DNA from 3 places in the Companilactobacillus pabuli genome. Region 2 is predicted to be linked to each of the others. Evidence: predicted binding sites of a transcription regulator. Region 2 holds the regulator's gene; each other region holds the start of a gene.

Region 1 (6,479 bases), 160 kb from region 2:
ACGCAGCTTACGACATTATCAATACTAAGGGTGCTACATTCTACGGTATCGGTACTGCTCTTGCTAGAATCTGTAAAGCATTGCTTGCTGACGAAAACACAGTATTGCCATTATCAAACATGATGACTGGTCAATATGGCGTTTCAGACATTTACATCGGTTCACCTGCAATCGTTAACCGTAAAGGTCTAAAACAAATCGTTGAAGTTCCATTGAACGATGAAGAATCAGCACAAATGAAGAAATCAGCTGCAGAACTTGAAAAGATCCTTAAAGATGGTTTCGAAGCAACTGGTATCAAGGGTCGTCAATAATCTATTGATTACCGCTTAAAAAAAGCTTGAGACAAATGAATAATTTGTTTCCAGCTTTTTTTTTATCCCGAATTACTGTATTATTAATTCAATTATAGTTAGATTGGATGTGAATATATATGTTAGTTAAATCACTTGTACTAAAAAAGGATAAACTCACTACTGTTAAAGAAACAGTTACACTAGAAGAAGCCTTGAAAGTCCTAGAAGACTCTGGTTTCCGTTGTGTGCCAATTTTGGATGAGAGTGGACAAATATTCAGGGGTAATATTTACAAGATGCACATCTATCGTCACAAGTCACGTGGTGGCGACATGAACTTGCCTGTAACTACTTTGATGAAGAACGCTACTAAAACTATTAGCGTAGATTCACCATTCTTCAAAGTTTTCTTCAACATCAAGGATCTTCCTTACATTGCTGTTCTAGATGAAAATAATCTCTTCTACGGTATCTTGACTCACTCAAGACTTTTGAGCATGTTGTCAGATGCTTGGAACCTTGATATCAGTAGTTATGTTTTAACCGTCAGTTCTTCTGGCGACCGTGGCGATCTTGAAAAAATGTCAAAGATTTTTGCTAAATACGTCTCTGTAGCTGCTTGTATGACTTTGGATGCCAAATCGAATGAAGTAGTCCGCAGAACACTTTTCACATTACCATCTGGAACTGACATCGAAACACTAAAGGAAATTATTAAACGCCTTGAAAAGAAGAGTTTTGTAGTTTCTGAAATCGATGATTTAAAATCAGGTAAAATTCTCGACAAAAATACATTATAATAATAGTGTTGCTTACCGAAGTTGATTTAATTTTTAATTGTTTACGCAGCAAACAGTTCATCAATCTAATCCACCACGGTAAGCCGTTTTGGGAAATACAAATATAAAATGTTTCTAAAGCAAAACCGTTTCCAAAACAAAACCAAAAATCCTTACTAACTGTCAACCACACAGCTAGTAAGGATTTTTTATTTTTAAGCTTCAACTTTTACTAAATCATCTAATGAAACATATTTCATGTCTAAACTGTCAGCGACAGCCTTTTCGGTTAAATTACCCTGGTAAGTATTAACACCAGTTTTAATAGTCTTATTTTCAATTGCTGCAATACCTTGACTAGCAATCTCAACTGCATATGGCATTGTAACGCCAGATAAAGCTTGTGTAGCCGTTTTTGGCACAGCCCCAGGAATATTTGCAACTGTGTAATGAACTACGCCGTGAGACATGTAAACAGGGTCCTCGTGAGTCGTAGCTTTAACACTAGTTTCAAATAATCCACCTTGATCGATAGGAATATCGACAACTACTGAACCCGGCTCCATCGAAGCAATCATTTCTTCAGTTACTAATTTTGGCGTAGCAGCACCGGGAATCAAAACCGCCCCAACTACCAAATCAGATTCCTTAACGCATTTGGCAATATTTTGAGTATTCGACATCAAAGTTTGAATCTTGCCATCGAAAATATCCTCAATCTCTACTAAACGTTGCGGATTAATGTCCAAAAGCGTTACTTCAGCACCCATACCGATAGCGATTTTAGCCGCATTGACACCAACGGTACCACCACCGATAATCGTAACTTTACCTTTCTTAACTCCTGGTACACCACTCAATAATAAACCTTTACCTTGATGTGGCTCTTCCAAGAAATGGGCTCCAACTTGAACTGCCATACGTCCTGCAATTTCACTCATTGGGAAAAGCAATGGCAAACCGCCATTTGGTCCGACCATTGTTTCATAAGCAATTCCGGTTGTTTTACTTGCTAGCAACGCATCTGTCAATTTCTTATTGGCAGCTAAATGCAAGTAAGTATAAATTATTTGGCCTTCCTTGAAATACTTGTACTCTGTTTCAATTGGTTCTTTAACCTTAATAATCATGTCAGAGTCCCAAACGTCTGCTACATCAGCAATTGTAGCTCCGGCATCAATGTATTGTTGGTCAGTATATCCCGAACCGATACCCGCATTTTTCTCCACCAAAACAGTATGTCCAGCTTTGACCAGTCCTACTACTCCATCGGGAGTAGAACCAACACGTTCCTCTTGGTTTTTGAGTTCTTTTGGTATACCAACTTTCATAAAATATGAATCCTCCTTATTGTGAATTTATTAGCAATATAATATATCATATCATAGTCTGAAAACGTTCTCAAATTTGACAATAGATGGAAAACTTCCGTCGTCCGTGAAAATCCTGTGGCTGGCTGGAACATGGCTGACACGATTTTGAGCTTTTGCATGGCCCCAAAGACGCAAAATCTCAAAACTCGGTCTTTCACTAGGCAATAAATTGCCAAGAGAAATTTAGCCATTGAGCCGCCACAGGATTTTCACTCCCGACTAGATTTCAATTTCTATTTGAATAGAATCAGACACATACTTTCTAAAGAACGGCTCTATTTCTTTATTCTTTATATATAAAACAAAAAGGACATCATTAGAATGCAGCAATATACTACAATTCTAATAATATCCTCTATTAATTTCTGAAGTATTTTATATAAAGATAGAAACTACTATCCAGTCTCAGAAGTTCAATTCTGGAAAATTCTCAGTTGTAAAATTTTCCAGGTCGAACGGACGACGGCAGCATCGCACGATTATTTCTTATAAACTCGAGGTAACCTTTCACTCAAGCTGCAAAGTATTTCGTAATTAATTGTACCAGCGTATTTAGCGGCATCGGTTGCGGTAATTTCTTGATCGCCGTCTTTGCCTAAAATGGTTACTTTAGTTCCGACTGGCAATTCTTTTGGCAATCTGACCATGAATTGATCCATACAAATTCGACCAACATTTTGACAACGTTGACCATTGATCAAAACGTCGCTGCCTTGCATTCTTCTCAACCAACCATCAGCGTAGCCGATTGGAACTGTTCCAATCCATTCGTCTTCTTTGGCAGTATAAGTTGCGCCATAACCGACACTTTGACCAGCCTTAATTTTCTTAACGAAGACTAACTCTGAATACAAGCTAAGAGCTGGTTCTAGTTTGTATGGCAATGAAGTGATATCAGTTTGAGATGGATTCAAGCCATACAAGGCAATTCCATATCTAACCATATTGATAGCTAGATCTTTGTGCCACAAGGCTGTAGCTGAATTAGCACAGTGAACGTAAGTGAATTTTGTTGGCAAATCTGTCGACATTTCCTTGAAACGTTGGACTTGTTTTTCAAAATAGTTTTCATCAGGGCTATCAGCTGTGGCAAAATGGGTAAACAATCCTTCTGGAATGAAGGCTTCTTGATGATCATTTAAGAAATTGCAAGCGGCAATTAAGTCGTCTTTAGTCTGAAAACCGATTCGACCCATACCACTGTCAATTCCTAGATGGACACGTAAATTAGCAGTTCTTAATTGTACGGCAACCTTTAACCAGTCTAAATCACCCACAGTAACCGAAATATTAGCCTGTGCGGCGACTTTAGCATATTCGACAGGAATTATACCTAGAACTAAAATAGGAGCTTCTACGCCACTATTACGGATTTCTAGAGCTTCATCCAAAGTGGCAACGCATAATCCACTTGCACCAAATTCAATTTCACTTTTGGCAACTTTAACTAGACCATGCCCATAAGCATTGGCTTTCACGACGGCAAATACTTTGGTACCTTCTGGTACTGAATGTAATTCATTTTGGAGATTTGTCTTTAATTTCCCCAAATCCACTTCAACGTAAGCGGGACGATGAATTGATGGCAACATTATTTTTCTTCCTCCTCTAGAATAACCTCTGTTATTACTAGTTCGTCTGTATCTGAAATTGAGACGTGAATATTACCTTTGAAGAGCTCTGTCTTAATAAATGGTTGACCAGATGAATGATTCAAAACGCTTAAATCATGAAAACCGATGCCGACTAAACCGGTCCCCATAGCTTTAGTGAAAGCTTCCTTTACAGAAAAACGACCTGTTAAATAAGTCATCTTAGCTTTTTCGGTATTGAGAGAATTGAAAACTTCAATTTCATCAGCATTTAAAATCTTTTCCAAGAATCTGGGATGACGACCATAAATTTGCTTAACTCGACTAATTTCAGCAATATCGATACCTAATCCTTTGATCATACGTAACCTTCCTTCCATTTTTTCAAGAACAGCACAATTATTTCATGAAAATAATTTTTTTGCAGTTCAAATTAACAAAAAAGTGCGACAAATTACTGACTCGTGTAACCTTAAGCCTAAATCATAGCATTATTAACTTACTTTACAAGTCCTAACAATTATCTACAAATCCCTTAGACTCATTTTACTGTACAAAAAAAGACAAAGTAAAATAATTTACCTTGTCTTTATTTATTTAATTAATTATTTTTCTAGATTAGTTCTGATCTTGAATGACTTCTTGCTGCGACCATGACGTCTGTTGTCATTTTCGCGGCGCTTGCCACCCTTCTTGTCATCACGACGGTCATTGTTGCGACGACGACGGTGATCATTGTTACCACCACGGTGACCGTTATATCTACCACGACGACCATGGCCAGAACGACTGTGACTAACTTTTCTTGATGGAAGTGGTCTTTCAGGAGCAATCTTAACAGGAACTGTCTCGGCATCCTTAATTGATTCACTCAAGAAAATACGAGCAATGTCTTCTGGTGAGTATTCAGCAAGTAATTCTTGAACAGCTGAATCGAAACGATCAAGATGCTTGTCATGTTCCAAAGTATCCTTGATATCTTGCTTAACTGATTCAAGTTGTCCCTTAAGAACTTCTTTATCAGTAGGTGGAGCAAGTGGTTCCATACGTTTCTTAGTTAAGTTTTCGATTGTACGTAAGTAACCCATTTCGTTAGGTGTAACAAATGTTACTGACACACCAGAATGTCCGGCACGTCCTGTACGTCCAATACGGTGAACATAACTATCAGGATCTTGAGGAATATCATAGTTGTAAACGTGTGATACACCTGAAATATCCAAACCTCTAGCAGCCACATCAGTAGCAACTAAGAAGTCTAACTTACCAGCCTTGAACTTACGTAATACACTAGTACGTTTGTCTTGTGACAAGTCACCGTGAATACCTTCAGCGTTGTAACCACGAGCTTGCAAGCCACGAGTTAATTCATCAACACGTCTCTTAGTACGACCAAAGATTAAAGCTAATTCTGGAGCTTGAACATCGAATAAACGAGTCATCAAGTCGAATTTTTCATAATCTTTAGCTTTAACAAAGTATTGTTCGATCTTATCAGCAGTTAATTCTTTTGACTTGATCTTAACTACCTTAGGTTCGCTCATAAACTTATCAGCAATCTTCATGATAGGCTTTGGCATTGTAGCTGAGAATAACAATGTTTGATGCTTGTTAGGAACGTTAGAAAGAATACTTTCGATATCTTCAACGAATCCCATATCTAGCATTTCATCAGCTTCATCAAGAACAACTGTCTTAACGTTGTGCAACTTCAAAGTATGACGGTTGATATGATCGAGCATTCTACCCGGTGTTCCGACAACAATTTGAGGATGATTCTTCAATGCACGGATTTGACGTCTGATATCAGAACCACCGTAAACACTTTGAACCTTAACTTTTTTTTCTTTACCCAAACGATACAATTCTTCTTGTGTTTGGATAGCTAATTCTCTAGTTGGTGAGATAATCAATGCTTGAATATCGCTAGATTGAGTATCAACGGCATTTAGCAATGGTAAGCCAAAGGCTGCCGTCTTACCTGTACCAGTTTGAGCTTGACCGATAACGTCAGCGCCAGTCATAACTAGTGGAATAGTTTGAGCTTGAATAGGTGTAGTTTCTTCAAAACCGGCTTCGTCTACGGCACTCAATAATCTGGGATCTAAATCTAATTCTTTAAATTTCACAAATGTCCTCCATTTTTTAAAACACGATAAATAACAATTTGACTACTTTACCACGTTTTTTACACAAACTCAAATGACAACTACTACATTAAATCATGTAAAACGTTTTCTAAGTGAATTCCATGACTAGCCTTTAACAAGACAGTGTCATCTGGTGTCATTTCTTTTTGTAAATCTTTCGTCAAATCGGCCAATTGATCTTGGCTATACCAAAGTAAATTGTCAGCTGAATATTTTGTGCTTAATTTATCACGTAAATATTTCATTTCTGGACCGACTAAATAAACTTTTTCAAAATCCTTAGGATCGA
Region 2 (6,479 bases):
ACTCAAACATCTCTTGTGCTAATCACAAGTTTTATATTAACATTATATTGTGAAGTTGCAAGTATTTACCTTTAAAAAATTCGGAGGGAATCATGTCTTACCAAAAAAATCAGTTCTTCACGCTGTTGACCTACATTCTATTGTTATCGTTAGGGACAGTCCTATCGATGCTCTCTATCACGGGCTCAGCGTATTTTCTCACTATTACACTAGGTTCACTTATTGCAACTGGTGTGATGATCTACTTAGTTAAATTAGGTGGTCCATTAGCTTTTGAAAAAAAATCTGACCTCAATCACGATTTACAGTGGATCATTTTAGGTACAATCGGTGCCATCGTTGTTCAATTCGGTATCGGCTTTTTAGACCAACTAGTTTTCCATGCCAGCACTAATTCGCAAAATACGATTGGTTTGTTATTGATGGTCAAAGAATATCCTTACTATTTCCTTTATGTAATGATTGCTGCTCCAATCATGGAAGAAATCATCTTCAGAAGAGTGTTCTTTGCCAACTTGATCAAACCTACTAACGTCTATATTGCTGCAATTATTTCCGCTATTATCTTTGCTTTTATGCATCAAGATACGAGATTCTTAGTTTATGTCGCAATGGGATTGTGGTTTGCTTTTATTTATTACAAGTCAAAAAATATTTACGTCAGCGCTGGTAGTCATATCATTATGAATGCCATTGTTTTGACCATGAGTATTGCCTAAAAAAATAGCCTATCGGTAATTATAAAAATTATCGGTAGGCTATTTACGTGTGTTTAAATCGTTTGTTTCTTACTACATGGAAAATCTAGTCTCCACGCTTGTAGGATGCGACATACTTCTCTCTCTTGTCCTCATCGAACTCATGCTCGCTCTTAGCAATGATAACAGTTGCTAGTGAATTACCAACAACGTTAACAGCAGTACGTCCCATATCTACGAGACGGTCAATACCAGCGATGAAGGTCAAGCCTTGCATTGGGACACCGATTGTCGAAACTGTGGCTAGTAGCACGACAAATGATGCACCTGGTACTCCGGCCATCCCCTTAGATGTTAACATCAATACTACTACAAGGGTAATTTGTTGCCCAAGAGTTAAATTGATGTTGTAAGCTTGAGCCAAGAATAAAGCGGCCAATGATTGATAAATGGCTGAACCATCAAGGTTAAAAGTATAACCAGTTGGAATAACGAACGAAACGATTCCTTTAGAAGAACCATAATCTTGCATTTTTTCCATCATCTTAGGTAGAGCAGCTTCCGAACTAGCAGTCGTGAAAGCTAAAGTAACTTCATTTTCAATAATTCTGAACATTTCATAAAATTTAACGTGGAACAAATGTCCCACAGCTGCCATAACAACAAAGACGAAAAATGCCATTGTTGCATAAGCAATCACAATGAATAATAGTAGTGGTTTAAGGGAATTAAAGCCCATTTCACCAACTGTGACACCGATCAAAGCACAGACACCAATTGGAGCTAAACGCATAACCCAGTTGGTTACTTTGAACATAACGTTAGCTACAGCGTTTAAAACATCAACGATAACTTTACCTTGTTTGCCAATTGAAGCTGTTCCTAATCCGAACAATACGGAGAAGAAGATAATTGGCAACATATCGCCTTTTCCAAGCGAGGCAAAGATATTGGTTGGAATGATACTCATCAAGATTGACCAAATACCCGAATGTTTGGCTGTTTTAGCCGTCGCAGTATATTGACTAATATCCGAACCTTTTAGACTATGAATATCGATAAAGGTACCGGGATGAGTAACATTAGCGACGATAATACCAATAATAATCGCTATTGTTGTCATAATTTCGAAATAGATTAAAGTTTTTAATCCGATTCGACCAAGTTTCTTAATATCACCCATATTGGCGATACCAACGGTCAAACAGGATATAACGATTGGTAAAACAATCATTTGAATCATGGAAATAAACATCGTACCAATGTTTTGCATGACTTGAATGGCAGCCTTATTCTGATAGAATAACTGCCCCAAGATAATACCTAGGATCAAACCAATGATGATTTGCCAACCTAAGCTTATCCGGAAAAACTTTTGCTTTTGCAATTTTAAGTCCCCTTTAAGTAAGCTTATTTTTAATTATAGAAGACTTTTTATCAAAATGGAAAATGTTAGCGATTCCAAATTAAAAGTTTTTTCATTTTGATTTTAAGGACGAACTATTTTATTTTAATAGTAGTTTAATGTTCTAGTTTTAGTTTAATTTTAGATTTTTTGAAGAAAAATATACGGATTTATTTTTTTAGTTAAGGATGCCGTCGTCCGCAAAAATCCTGTGGCTGGCTGGAACATAGCCGACGCAATTTTGAGCTTTTGCATAAACCAAGTGCGCAAAATCTCAAAACTCGGCCTTATTCTAAGCAACAAGTTGCTTAGAATAATTTGGCTATTGAGCCGCCACAGGATTTTCGCTACCGACTAGATTTCAATTTCTATTTAGATAGAATTAGACACATACTCCCTAAAGAACAGCTCTATTTCTTTATTCTTTACATAAATAAAACAAAAAAGGACATCATTAGAATACGGCAATATACAGTAATTCTAACAATATCCTCTATTAATTTTCTGAAGCAATTTATATAAAGATAGAAACCATAATCTAGTCGAGAGCGAGGTCCTGGAAAATGCTCAGCCGCCAAATTGTCCTTAGCGATTTATTGCTTAGGACAAGACCAATCTTGGAGACAATTCCCGATTTTGGAATTGGCTTCAAGTTGTGTCGGCAGCGTTCCAGCGTTTTCCAGGACCGAACGGACGACGGCAGCGTAACATCCCTCAAAATAGTTAGTTTAGTCTTCACCAGATTCTGAAGCGATGATATCCAAATCACCAGACAAGGTCCATTCTTTAATTGTTGCAGGAACAATCAAGTGTGTACCTTTCTTCAAGTCATAGTCTTTACCATCAGCAGTGATCTTACCTTCACCGTTTAGAACTGAGATCAATGTGTACTTACCAATTTGGTGGTGCAATTGAACCGGTTCTTTGATTTCCCAGTGATAAACTGAGAAGAATGGTGAAATTGGTGGTTGAACGAAGGTTGTAAACTTGTTCTTGCCAACTTCTTTTGATTGAATGTCTAGTTTTGGATCTTTGTGAGGTACTGTGATTGTGTCTTCTGATTGTTTGATGTGAAGATCACGTTTCTTGCCAGTAGTCTTGTCAACACGGTCATAGTCATACAAACGGTAAGTTGTATCACTACTTTGTTGTGTTTCTAAGACCATGATACCTTTGTTCAAAGCGTGAACTGTACCACTTGGTACGTAGTAGAATTCACCTTTCTTAACAGGAACTTTTCTTAATAAGTGATCCCAGTCGCCTGATTCGATCATTTGGTCAAGTTCTGCCTTGTTCTTAGCATTGTGACCGTAAATCAAGTATGAACCTGGTTCAGCATCAATGATGTACCAGCATTCTGTTTTACCTAGTTCGTGTTCGTGCTTTTCAGCATATTCATTGTCAGGATGAACTTGAACTGATAGGCTAGCATTTGCATCCAAAATTTTAGTTAGAAGTGGAAATACTTTGCCCTTAGGATTACCGAATAATTCCTTGTGGTCATTCCATAGATCAGCAAAGATTTGACCAGCAAATTCACCATTTACGACTTGTTCTTTACCATGTGGATGTCCAGAAATTGCCCAGCATTCACCAATTGTTCCATCAGGAATGTTGTAACCAAATTCTGTTTCTAATTTTCTTCCACCCCAGAGTTTCTCATGAAAGACGGGTTTTAAAAATAATGGTTCACTCATAAAAAAATTCCCCCAAAAATTTATTCTATTTCTTCAGTCGCTGACTTGTCACGGTCTAAGAAGAAGATCAACGTTTGCAATTCGTTTGCCAAATCAACATAGTGCACACGAATACTGCTTGGCACGTTGATGATGACCGGTGTAAAGTTCAAGATTCCACGAACTCCAGCATCAGCTAACAAGTCGGCTGTCGTTTGCGCAGCGTTTGAAGAAACTGTCAAAATGCAGACATCGATCTGTTGTAAGTGAAGTTGTTCTTTTAGTTCACTAATATCGTAAACTGGAACACCACTCTTAACTGTACCGACAATTTCTTTATTAATATCAAAAGCTGCCGCAATTCGAACATTATTTGTCCGAGAAAAGTTATAATTTAGTAAGGCGTTACCTAAATTACCGACTCCAACTAAAGCGACGTTGGTACGTTTGTCTTGATTCAATAACTTCTTAAAGAACGTTACTAAATCGTTTACATCGTAGCCATAACCACGCTTGCCAAGTGCACCTAGATATGAGAAGTCACGTCTAATTGTAGCACTATCAATCTTAACCCCTTCTGATAATTCACCAGAGGAGATTTTTTTTGTACCCTCATCTTTGAGAAATTGGAAGTAACGATAATAAATTGGTAAACGCTTTATTGTTGCGTTTGGAACTGTTGTTTTTGTCATAATTTACCACCATATGTGTGTCATTTCACTAACATTTATACTAAATAAAAATCACAAAAAACGCAACACGTTAAACCTATAAAGACATAAATTATTAATTAATGATAAAATTGTGAATATGATAAAGGAGCAATCAACTTGATTTTATTACAAGCACAAAACATTACCAAAAATTTTGGAACTAAAAAACTTTTTTCAAATGTCAGTTTCGAAATTCAAGACAATAGTCGCATCGGCCTCGTTGGTCGCAATGGTGTAGGAAAATCTACCCTATTAAAAATCATCTCTGATCAGGAGAGCTATAACAGTGGCAATATTGCACTCAAAAAAGATACCAATATTGGCTACTTAGCTCAGGATTCAGGATTAAATAACGACAATAAAATTTTCGATGAATTGGAGCACGTCTTTGATTACCTCAAAGCTCAGGAAAAAAAGATGCGCGCTTTGGAAGAAAAATTGGCCAATCCGAATGTCGACAACTATGACGATATTTTGAAACAATACGATCAACTCCAAAATACCTTCCGTCAAGAAAATGGCTATAGCTATCAATCAGAAATCAGAAGTGTCCTCAAAGGATTCGGCTTTGATGAAGATGTTTGGCAAGATGAGATTTCAACCCTATCTGGTGGGGAAAGATCTCGTTTGGCAATGGCTAAAATGCTTTTGGAACACCACGATATTTTACTATTGGATGAACCAACTAACCATTTGGATATCAACACTGTCGAATGGTTAGAAAACTATCTAAAAGGCTATAAGGGCGCTTTAGTAATCGTTTCTCATGATCAGTACTTCTTGGACAAAGTAGTTAATGAAATTGTTGAAATCAATCAACACTCTTCAACCCACTACTCTGGTAACTATACTTTCTACTTGCAAGAAAAGAAGAAAAATCAAGAAGTTGCTTGGAAACATTACGAAGAACAACAAGCCGAGATTAAACGGACCGAAGAATATATCCAAAAAAATATTGTCCGTGCTTCAACTACTAAGATGGCTCAAAGTCGTCGTAAAAAACTCGAACACATGGATGTTTTGGATCGTCCTGGTAGTGATCAAGGTTCAGTTCACTTCTCTTTTGAGATTGACAAAGAAAGTGGTAATGACGTACTTTTGGTCAAAGATGCTGCTATTGGCTACGATGACCACATTATGTCTGAACCAATCAATTTGGACGTCAAAAAAGGTGAACGTGTTGGTATCATCGGACCTAACGGTATCGGTAAGTCAACTTTCTTGAAATCAATTCTCGGAAAAATTCCAATGATCAAAGGAACATCCCAATTTGGTGCCAATGTTCAAGTCGGCTACTATGACCAGAATCTAAAAGGACTCGATCCTAAAAAAGACGTCTTGCACGAAATCTGGGACCTATACCCAAGACTTGATGAACAAATTATCCGTAAGAAATTAGGAGCTTTCTTGTTCAGTGGCGATGACGTTCTAAAGCCTATTGCTGGTTTATCCGGTGGTGAAAAAGCCCGTTTGACTTTGACCAAATTATCTATGGAACACGACAACTTCCTAATCATGGATGAGCCCACTAACCACTTGGACATCGACAGTAAAGAAGTTCTTGAAGACGCCTTGAAGGAATTCCCAGGAACAGTTCTCTTCGTATCCCACGACCGTTACCTTTTGAACACATTAGCTAACCGTATCGTCGATATTGGTGAACATGGTAGTAAGATTTATCTTGGTGATTACGACTACTATGTTGAAAAAACTTCCGACAAGCCAGTTGTTGAAGAAACTAAAGCAACTCCTTCAGTTAGTGAAAAGAAGATGGAGTATCAACAATCTAAAGAACAACAAAAACAAGAGCGTAAATTACGTCGTCAAGTTGAAGATTTAGAAAATCAAATTGCTGAATTAGAAGAAAAGAATGCGGCCATTCAAAAAGAAATGACTAAAGATGAAAACTTAACTTCTTACAGTAAGTTGGCCGATTTACAAAAAGAACTCGATGAGAATAAAGCTAAACAAGATGAAATCGAGGAAG
Region 3 (6,479 bases), 1.0 Mb from region 2:
AAATGTAAGCCTTTACTTTCCTAAGAAAACTGCTATATTTGAGTTGTATAGGTGAACAGTAAGATTTGAATGGAGGTTAGTTATTATGACAAGAAAAGCCTACATGATTGGTACTGGTATTGGTAACTTAGCTGCTGGTATCTATTTGATTCGTGATGGCGGATTCAATGGTGATCAAATCACTATGATGGGACTTGAAGACCACGGTGCTAATGATGGTGCCGCTGTAAAAGATTATGAAAATGAATATGGTAACCAAGCACTTTCTAATAACAAAGGATTCCTAGCAAAAGGTGGAAGAATGCTTAACGAAGAAACTTTCGAAAATCTTTGGGACGTTTTGCGTTCAGTACCATCACTAGACCATCCTGGACAAACTGTTACCGACGATATTTTGAATTTTGACCATGCCCATCCAACACATGATGTGGGACGTTTGATTGATCACAATGGACCACGAGTAAATCCGGGTAAAGATAATTACAAACATATGCAATTTGATAATAAAGATCGTTACTTGTTGTCGAAATTGATGTTGATGCCTGAAAAGGATGAAGAAAAGTTGAACAACATCAGTATTGCTGAATGGTTTGCAAGTAGTCCTCACTTCTTCACAACTAATTTCTGGTACATGTGGCAAACAACCTTTGCTTTCAAACGTGCTAGTTCAGCAGTTGAATTACGTCGTTACATGAATCGTATGATTCTAGAATTCAGTCGTATCAATACTTTGGAAGGTGTTACGAGAAGTCCTTATAATCAATTTGAAAGTATTATTTTGCCAATGCGCAAATACTTGGAAGACCGTGGCGTAACCTTTATCAATAATCGCAAAGTTACTGACCTCGAATTCAAAGACACACCTTTGCAAGATGATATCGTTGTAACTGGCTTGAAGTATGAAGAAGTCGACAATGACAACAAAGAAGGTCATATCGATATTGCCGAAAATGACTTAGTCTTCGATACTAATGGTTCAATCACTGACAGTTCAGCAATTGGTGATTTCAACACACCATTCAAAGAGAATATGGATTATGCACCTAGTGCCATGCTTTGGAAGAAAGCTGCCGAGAAATTCTACTCACTAGGTAATCCGGATAAATTCTTTGGTGACCGTTCACAAAGTGAGTGGGTAAGTTTCACAGTCACAACAAACAACCACTTCTTAGTTAACGAAATTTCACGTATCACTCAACAAGAACCGGGTAATGCTTTGAACACATGGATTGAGAGTACACCATTGTTGTCAATCGTTGTTCACCACCAACCACATTTCAAGGCACAAAAACCTAACGAATCAACATTCTGGGGTTACTTCATGTATCCAAGAAGAAATGGTGATTACGTTCAAAAGCCTGTTATGGAAATGACTGGTAAAGAAATGCTTGAAGAGTTGCTCGGTAATTTGGCTGCAACTGATCCAAGCAAAGACAATATCAAGAACCATACTCAAGAAATCATGGACAGTATTGTCAATGTTATCCCAGTTCACTTGCCATATGCTTCTGCAATGTTCAATCAAAGAGCTGTCGGTGACCGTCCTGATGTAGTGCCAAAGCACAGTAGAAACTTAGCCTTCATCAGTCAATTCTGTGAACAACCATTTGATATGGTCTTTACAGAACAATATTCATTCCGTGCCGCACAACGTGCTGTTTACACTTTGTTGAATATTCCATTGTCAGAAATGACACCAATGCACCATTACGAGAAAGATCCAAAAGTAATGGCCCGTGCTACTAAGACAATGTTTAGATAGAGAGAGGGTGGAACAAGCCCGGGAATTCTCGAGGATTTGCTTAGTGATGGAAATTGACTGCGGTATTTGGTCTTGCAGGCGATTTTCATTACGTAGCAAACCGGAGAGAATTGGCTTGTGTAACCCGTTTAGATAGAGAGTGTGAAGAAGTTCGTTTAAAAACAAAATATTTCACAAAGTAGGTTGAAAATCACTTCAATCTACTTTTTTTGTGAATTAAAAAAGGCCCATAATACGGACTTTGTGAAGAAATATTCACAATAAAAACTATGATTTTAGGGATGTGAAATTCATTGACTAACAAACAATTGTCTGCTACGTGTTGATATATCAACGTGGATACGTTTACATTGTCTTTTTGGATTAAAATGCTTGAACAAAAAAAACACAGTGATATGATAAAACGTGAATTAGTTAACAAATATAGTTTTTATTCTTGGAGGTAATCAGATGTTGAAAGGTTCCAAAGATACAAATACTGCTGCAAAACCCGACAAAAAAGAAGAAGTAAAACCTGTTATTGATGAAATGGTCGCTAAAGCTCAAAAAGCTTTGAAAATTATGGACAGTTTCACTCAAGAACAAGTTGATCACATTGTTCACCAAATGGCTATTGCTGGTTTGAATGCTAGTTTTAAATTAGCTAAATTGGCCTACGAAGAGACTGGTCGTGGTTTGGTTGAAGACAAAGTAATTAAGAATATGTATTCAACCGAAGAAATCTGGCACTCAATCAAACGTGATAAGACCGTTGGTATTATTGAAGATGATAAAGAACATCGTTTGATCAAGGTTGCTGAGCCACTTGGTGTTTTAGCCGGTGTTACTCCAGTTACTAACCCAACTTCTACAGCAATGTTTAAGTCATTGATTGCCTTGAAGACACGTAATCCAATTATTTTTGGTTTCCATCCTCAAGCTCAAAAATGTTCAGTCGCTGCTGCTAAAGTTATGTTAAAGGCCGCTGTTGATGCGGGTGCTCCTGAAGATGTTATCCAATGGATCGAAAAACCAAGTATTGAAGCTACTTCATACTTGATGAACAATGATGGAGTTGCCTCAGTTCTTGCTACTGGTGGTCCTGGAATGGTCAAAGCCGCTTACTCAACTGGTAAACCTGCTTTGGGTGTTGGTCCTGGTAATGGTCCTGCTTACATTGAAAAAACTGCTAACATCAAACGTGCTGTTAACGATATTATGATTTCTAAGACTTTTGATAATGGTATGGTTTGTGCCGCTGAAAATAGTGCCATTATTGATGCTGATATTTACGATGAAGTTAAGTCATTGTTTGAAAAGAACAAAGTCTTCTTCATCAAGAAAGCTGACTACAAGAAGTTAGCCGATGCTATGTTTAGACCAGAAGGTGGAGTTAAAGGTCCTATCGCCGGTCAATCCGCTTTGAATATTGCTAAACTTGCTGGTATCAAGGTTCCTGCTGATACTAAAGTTTTAGGTGTTGAATTAAGTAAGGTTGGTCCAGATGAACCACTTTCAGCTGAAAAACTTTCACCAGTTCTATCAGTCTTCAAAGTTGCTGGCCACAAAGAAGGATTTGAAAAAGCTGATGAATTGCTACACTTTGGTGGTTTAGGTCACACAGTTGGTATCCACACAATGGATGAAGATTTGGCTACTGAATTTGGTATCAAGATGAAAGCTAGTCGTGTACTAGTTAATACTCCTGCTGCTATCGGTGGTATTGGTAATCTTTATAACGAAATGATTCCATCACTTACACTTGGTACTGGTTCATGGGGTAAGAATTCCATTTCTCACAACGTATCTTCATTTGATTTGCTTAATATTAAGACAATCGCTAAACGGAGAAATAACATGCAATGGATTAAACAACCAAGAGTTTACTATGAAAAGACTTCAGTTCGTTACTTAGAGGACCTTGAAGGAATGAAGAGAGCCTTCATCGTTTGTGATCCTGTCATGGTCCAATTAGGATTTGTTGATACGATTACTGATGAATTGAAACGTAGCAAGGTTAACGTCGAATACTCAATGTTCTCAGACGTTGACAATATTGTAACCACTGATGTTGTTAAACGTGGTGTTACACAAATGAACCTCTTCAAACCAGATACAATCATTGCTTTAGGTGGCGGTACAACAATGGAAACTGCCAAAGACATGTGGTTATTCTATGAACATCCAGATGTTGATTTGTTTGGTGCAAAACAAGGTTTCATCGATATTAGAAAACGTACTTACAAGTTCCCTAAGCCAGAAAAAGCTCAATTTGTTGCTATTCCTACAACATTCGGCGGCGGAGATCAAGTTACACCATTTAGTTCAATTATCGATACTAAGACTGGTACTAAGTACCCAATTGCTGATTATGCATTGACACCTGATGTTGCTATCATTGATTCACAATTTGTTGAAACAATGCCAAAAGACATCATGGCCGAATCTGGTATGGATGTTTTGACTAACGCGGTTGAATCATACGTTGCTAATATGGCTTCAGATTACACAAGACCATATGCACTCCAAGCTATCAAGTTAGTCTTTGATAACTTAGAGAAGGCTGTTGCTGGTGATAAAAATGCTCAAGCTGAAATGCACAATGCATCAACTCTAGCTGGCTTATCATATGGTAATGCCTTTGCTGGTGTGGCACATTCAATCACTGATGTCTTGACTAACGTTTATGGTATCAGACATGGATTGGCATCGATCATTGCCTTGCCACAAGTTATCAACTATAACTTCGAGCAACCAACTAAGATGACAATGTGGCCTGCATATGAAAGCTTCAGAGCTGATTCTGATTATGCTGCTATGGCTAGTTACATTGGTTTGACTGGCAAAGACAACCGTGCTTTGAAGGATGCCTTAGTGAAGAAGATTGTTGATCTTGCTCATGCTGTTGGTATTAAGTTAAGCTTGAAGGACAACTATATCGATAAGAAAGACTTCGATAGTAAGTTGGATGACTTAGCTGAAGCAACCTTTGGCGATCAATTCTCATTCACTAACCCTAAGGAACCATTGATTTCAGAATTGAAACAAATTCTTGAAGATGTTTATGTCGGTAAAGGAATCGAAAAATAAACTTTGATTAAATAAAAAATGATGTAGTTCAGAGTAAAATCTGGATTACATCATTTTTTTTATGATTTTTTATTCTATTTTGGCTATATTAATTCTCAGATTTTTCAGTCTATAATAATACAACCGATATTTATTTTTTTGTTAATTGTTAATAATACTGTTAAATCAGTATTTATAGGAATAAAAACAAGAAAAATTAATTGAATTTTTTTATATCGGCAATCGAGTTGTAAATGCTACAATTTCGGTGAATTTAAAGAACGGATGGGGATTATGATTTCTTTAAAGAATAATAAAATCAAACTGGGTATCAATAAAGAACAGTGGAGTTGGATCATGTATGATTGGGCTAATTCTGCTTATGGAATTATTGTCACGACAGCGGTTTTACCCGTTTACTTCAAATCGGTTGCGACCAGTTCTGGGATTTCTAATGCTAGTTCAACAGCATATTGGGGATATGCTAATAGTTTTAGCACGTTATTAGTCTCATTGTTGGCACCGTTTTTAGGAGCATTGGCAGATTATCCTAATTTTAAAAAACGTTTATTGGGCATGTTTTGCTGGTTAGGAATTGTGATGACAGTCGGTCTAGCCTTTGTACCAGCTAGTCAGTGGCAAATATTGTTGACAATTTATATTTTTTCAGCAATTGGTTATTCAGTCAGTAACTTATTTTATGACAGCTTTTTGACTGATGTAGCTGATGATTTACAGATGAATAAAATATCGACATATGGTTATGCATTTGGATATTTAGGCGGTGTTTTAGCCTTTATTCTATTCTTAATATTGCAATTGACGAGTGGCTTTGGGATGTTAGATGGAGCTGGCATAGCTAAAATGAGCTTTATTATTGCGGCTAGTTGGTGGCTGGTTTTTTACTTGCCACTTCAAAGAAATGTAACGCAAAAATATTCAGTAACATCTACTAAAACACCTTTGTCAGGAAGTTTTAAACGGGTGTTTGAAACCATCAGACACATCCGTCAGTATAAAAAAGTTGCTTGGTTCTTAGTAGCTTATTTCTTCTATATTGATGGTGTGGATACCATTTTTACAATGGCGACAGCAATCGGTTTGGATATTGGCATTAAGACGACAGAATTGATGATTGTCATGTTAGTCGTGCAATTGATTGCCGTACCATTTTCAATCATGTTTGGCTGGTTGGCAGATAAAACTTCGACTCGTAAGGGTATTTTACTAGGAATTGGAGTTTACTTGTTAATTTGTTTATATGCTTTACGTTTGAAAACTAACTTTGACTTCTGGGTACTGGCAATTTTAGTGGGGACCAGTCAAGGTGGTTTACAAGCCTTGAGTAGATCTTACTTTGGACAAATTATCCCGAAAGAATCTGGTAGTGAATTTTATGGATTCTTGAATATTTTGGGTAAATTTTCAGCGGTCATGGGTCCATTTATTGTAGCAATCGTAACGCAAATGACTGGTAAGTCGACTATCGGTGCTGCTTCTTTGAGTGTTTTGTTTTTAGTAGGGCTAGTAATATTTGCTATGCTGCCAAAAATTTCAAAAGAATAATAAAAAAGGAAATCCAAATTTTGGATTTCCTTTTTTTGTTATTTCCAGCGGTCGATTAACTGAGCTGTTTCTTTAGTATTGTTAGTAAAGACACTGTCTAACT

The links. The regulator Rex, encoded in region 2, represses fermentation and respiration genes when NADH is low (regulators of the CRP and FNR family bind a similar motif). The targets are predictions, from matches to a motif close to TTGTGAANTANTTCACAA.
Region 1: the regulator Rex is predicted to act here: its motif matches at 2,426-2,443, upstream of ald (alanine dehydrogenase).
Region 3: the regulator Rex is predicted to act here: its motif matches at 2,166-2,183, upstream of adhE (bifunctional acetaldehyde-CoA/alcohol dehydrogenase).

What each region holds. Positions count from the first base shown of each region.
Region 1 is NZ_CP049366.1:1,749,160-1,755,638, forward strand. It holds gene G6534_RS08540 (L-lactate dehydrogenase) at 1-314, shown strand, start outside; gene cbpA (cyclic di-AMP binding protein CbpA) at 434-1,096, shown strand; gene ald (alanine dehydrogenase) at 1,291-2,406, opposite strand; gene alr (alanine racemase) at 2,928-4,040, opposite strand; gene acpS (holo-ACP synthase) at 4,040-4,402, opposite strand; gene cshA (degradosome RNA helicase CshA) at 4,646-6,169, opposite strand; gene G6534_RS08570 (UDP-N-acetylmuramoyl-tripeptide--D-alanyl-D-alanine ligase) at 6,253-6,479, opposite strand, start outside.
Region 2 is NZ_CP049366.1:1,587,054-1,593,532, forward strand. It holds gene G6534_RS07685 (CPBP family intramembrane glutamic endopeptidase) at 93-719, shown strand; gene G6534_RS07690 (cation:dicarboxylate symporter family transporter) at 805-2,085, opposite strand; gene manA (mannose-6-phosphate isomerase, class I) at 2,832-3,800, opposite strand; gene G6534_RS07700 (redox-sensing transcriptional repressor Rex) at 3,821-4,471, opposite strand; gene G6534_RS07705 (ABC-F family ATP-binding cassette domain-containing protein) at 4,610-6,479, shown strand, end outside.
Region 3 is NZ_CP049366.1:588,351-594,829, forward strand. It holds gene G6534_RS02870 (oleate hydratase) at 86-1,762, shown strand; gene adhE (bifunctional acetaldehyde-CoA/alcohol dehydrogenase) at 2,213-4,831, shown strand; gene G6534_RS02880 (MFS transporter) at 5,135-6,376, shown strand; gene G6534_RS02885 (glycerophosphodiester phosphodiesterase) at 6,415-6,479, opposite strand, start outside.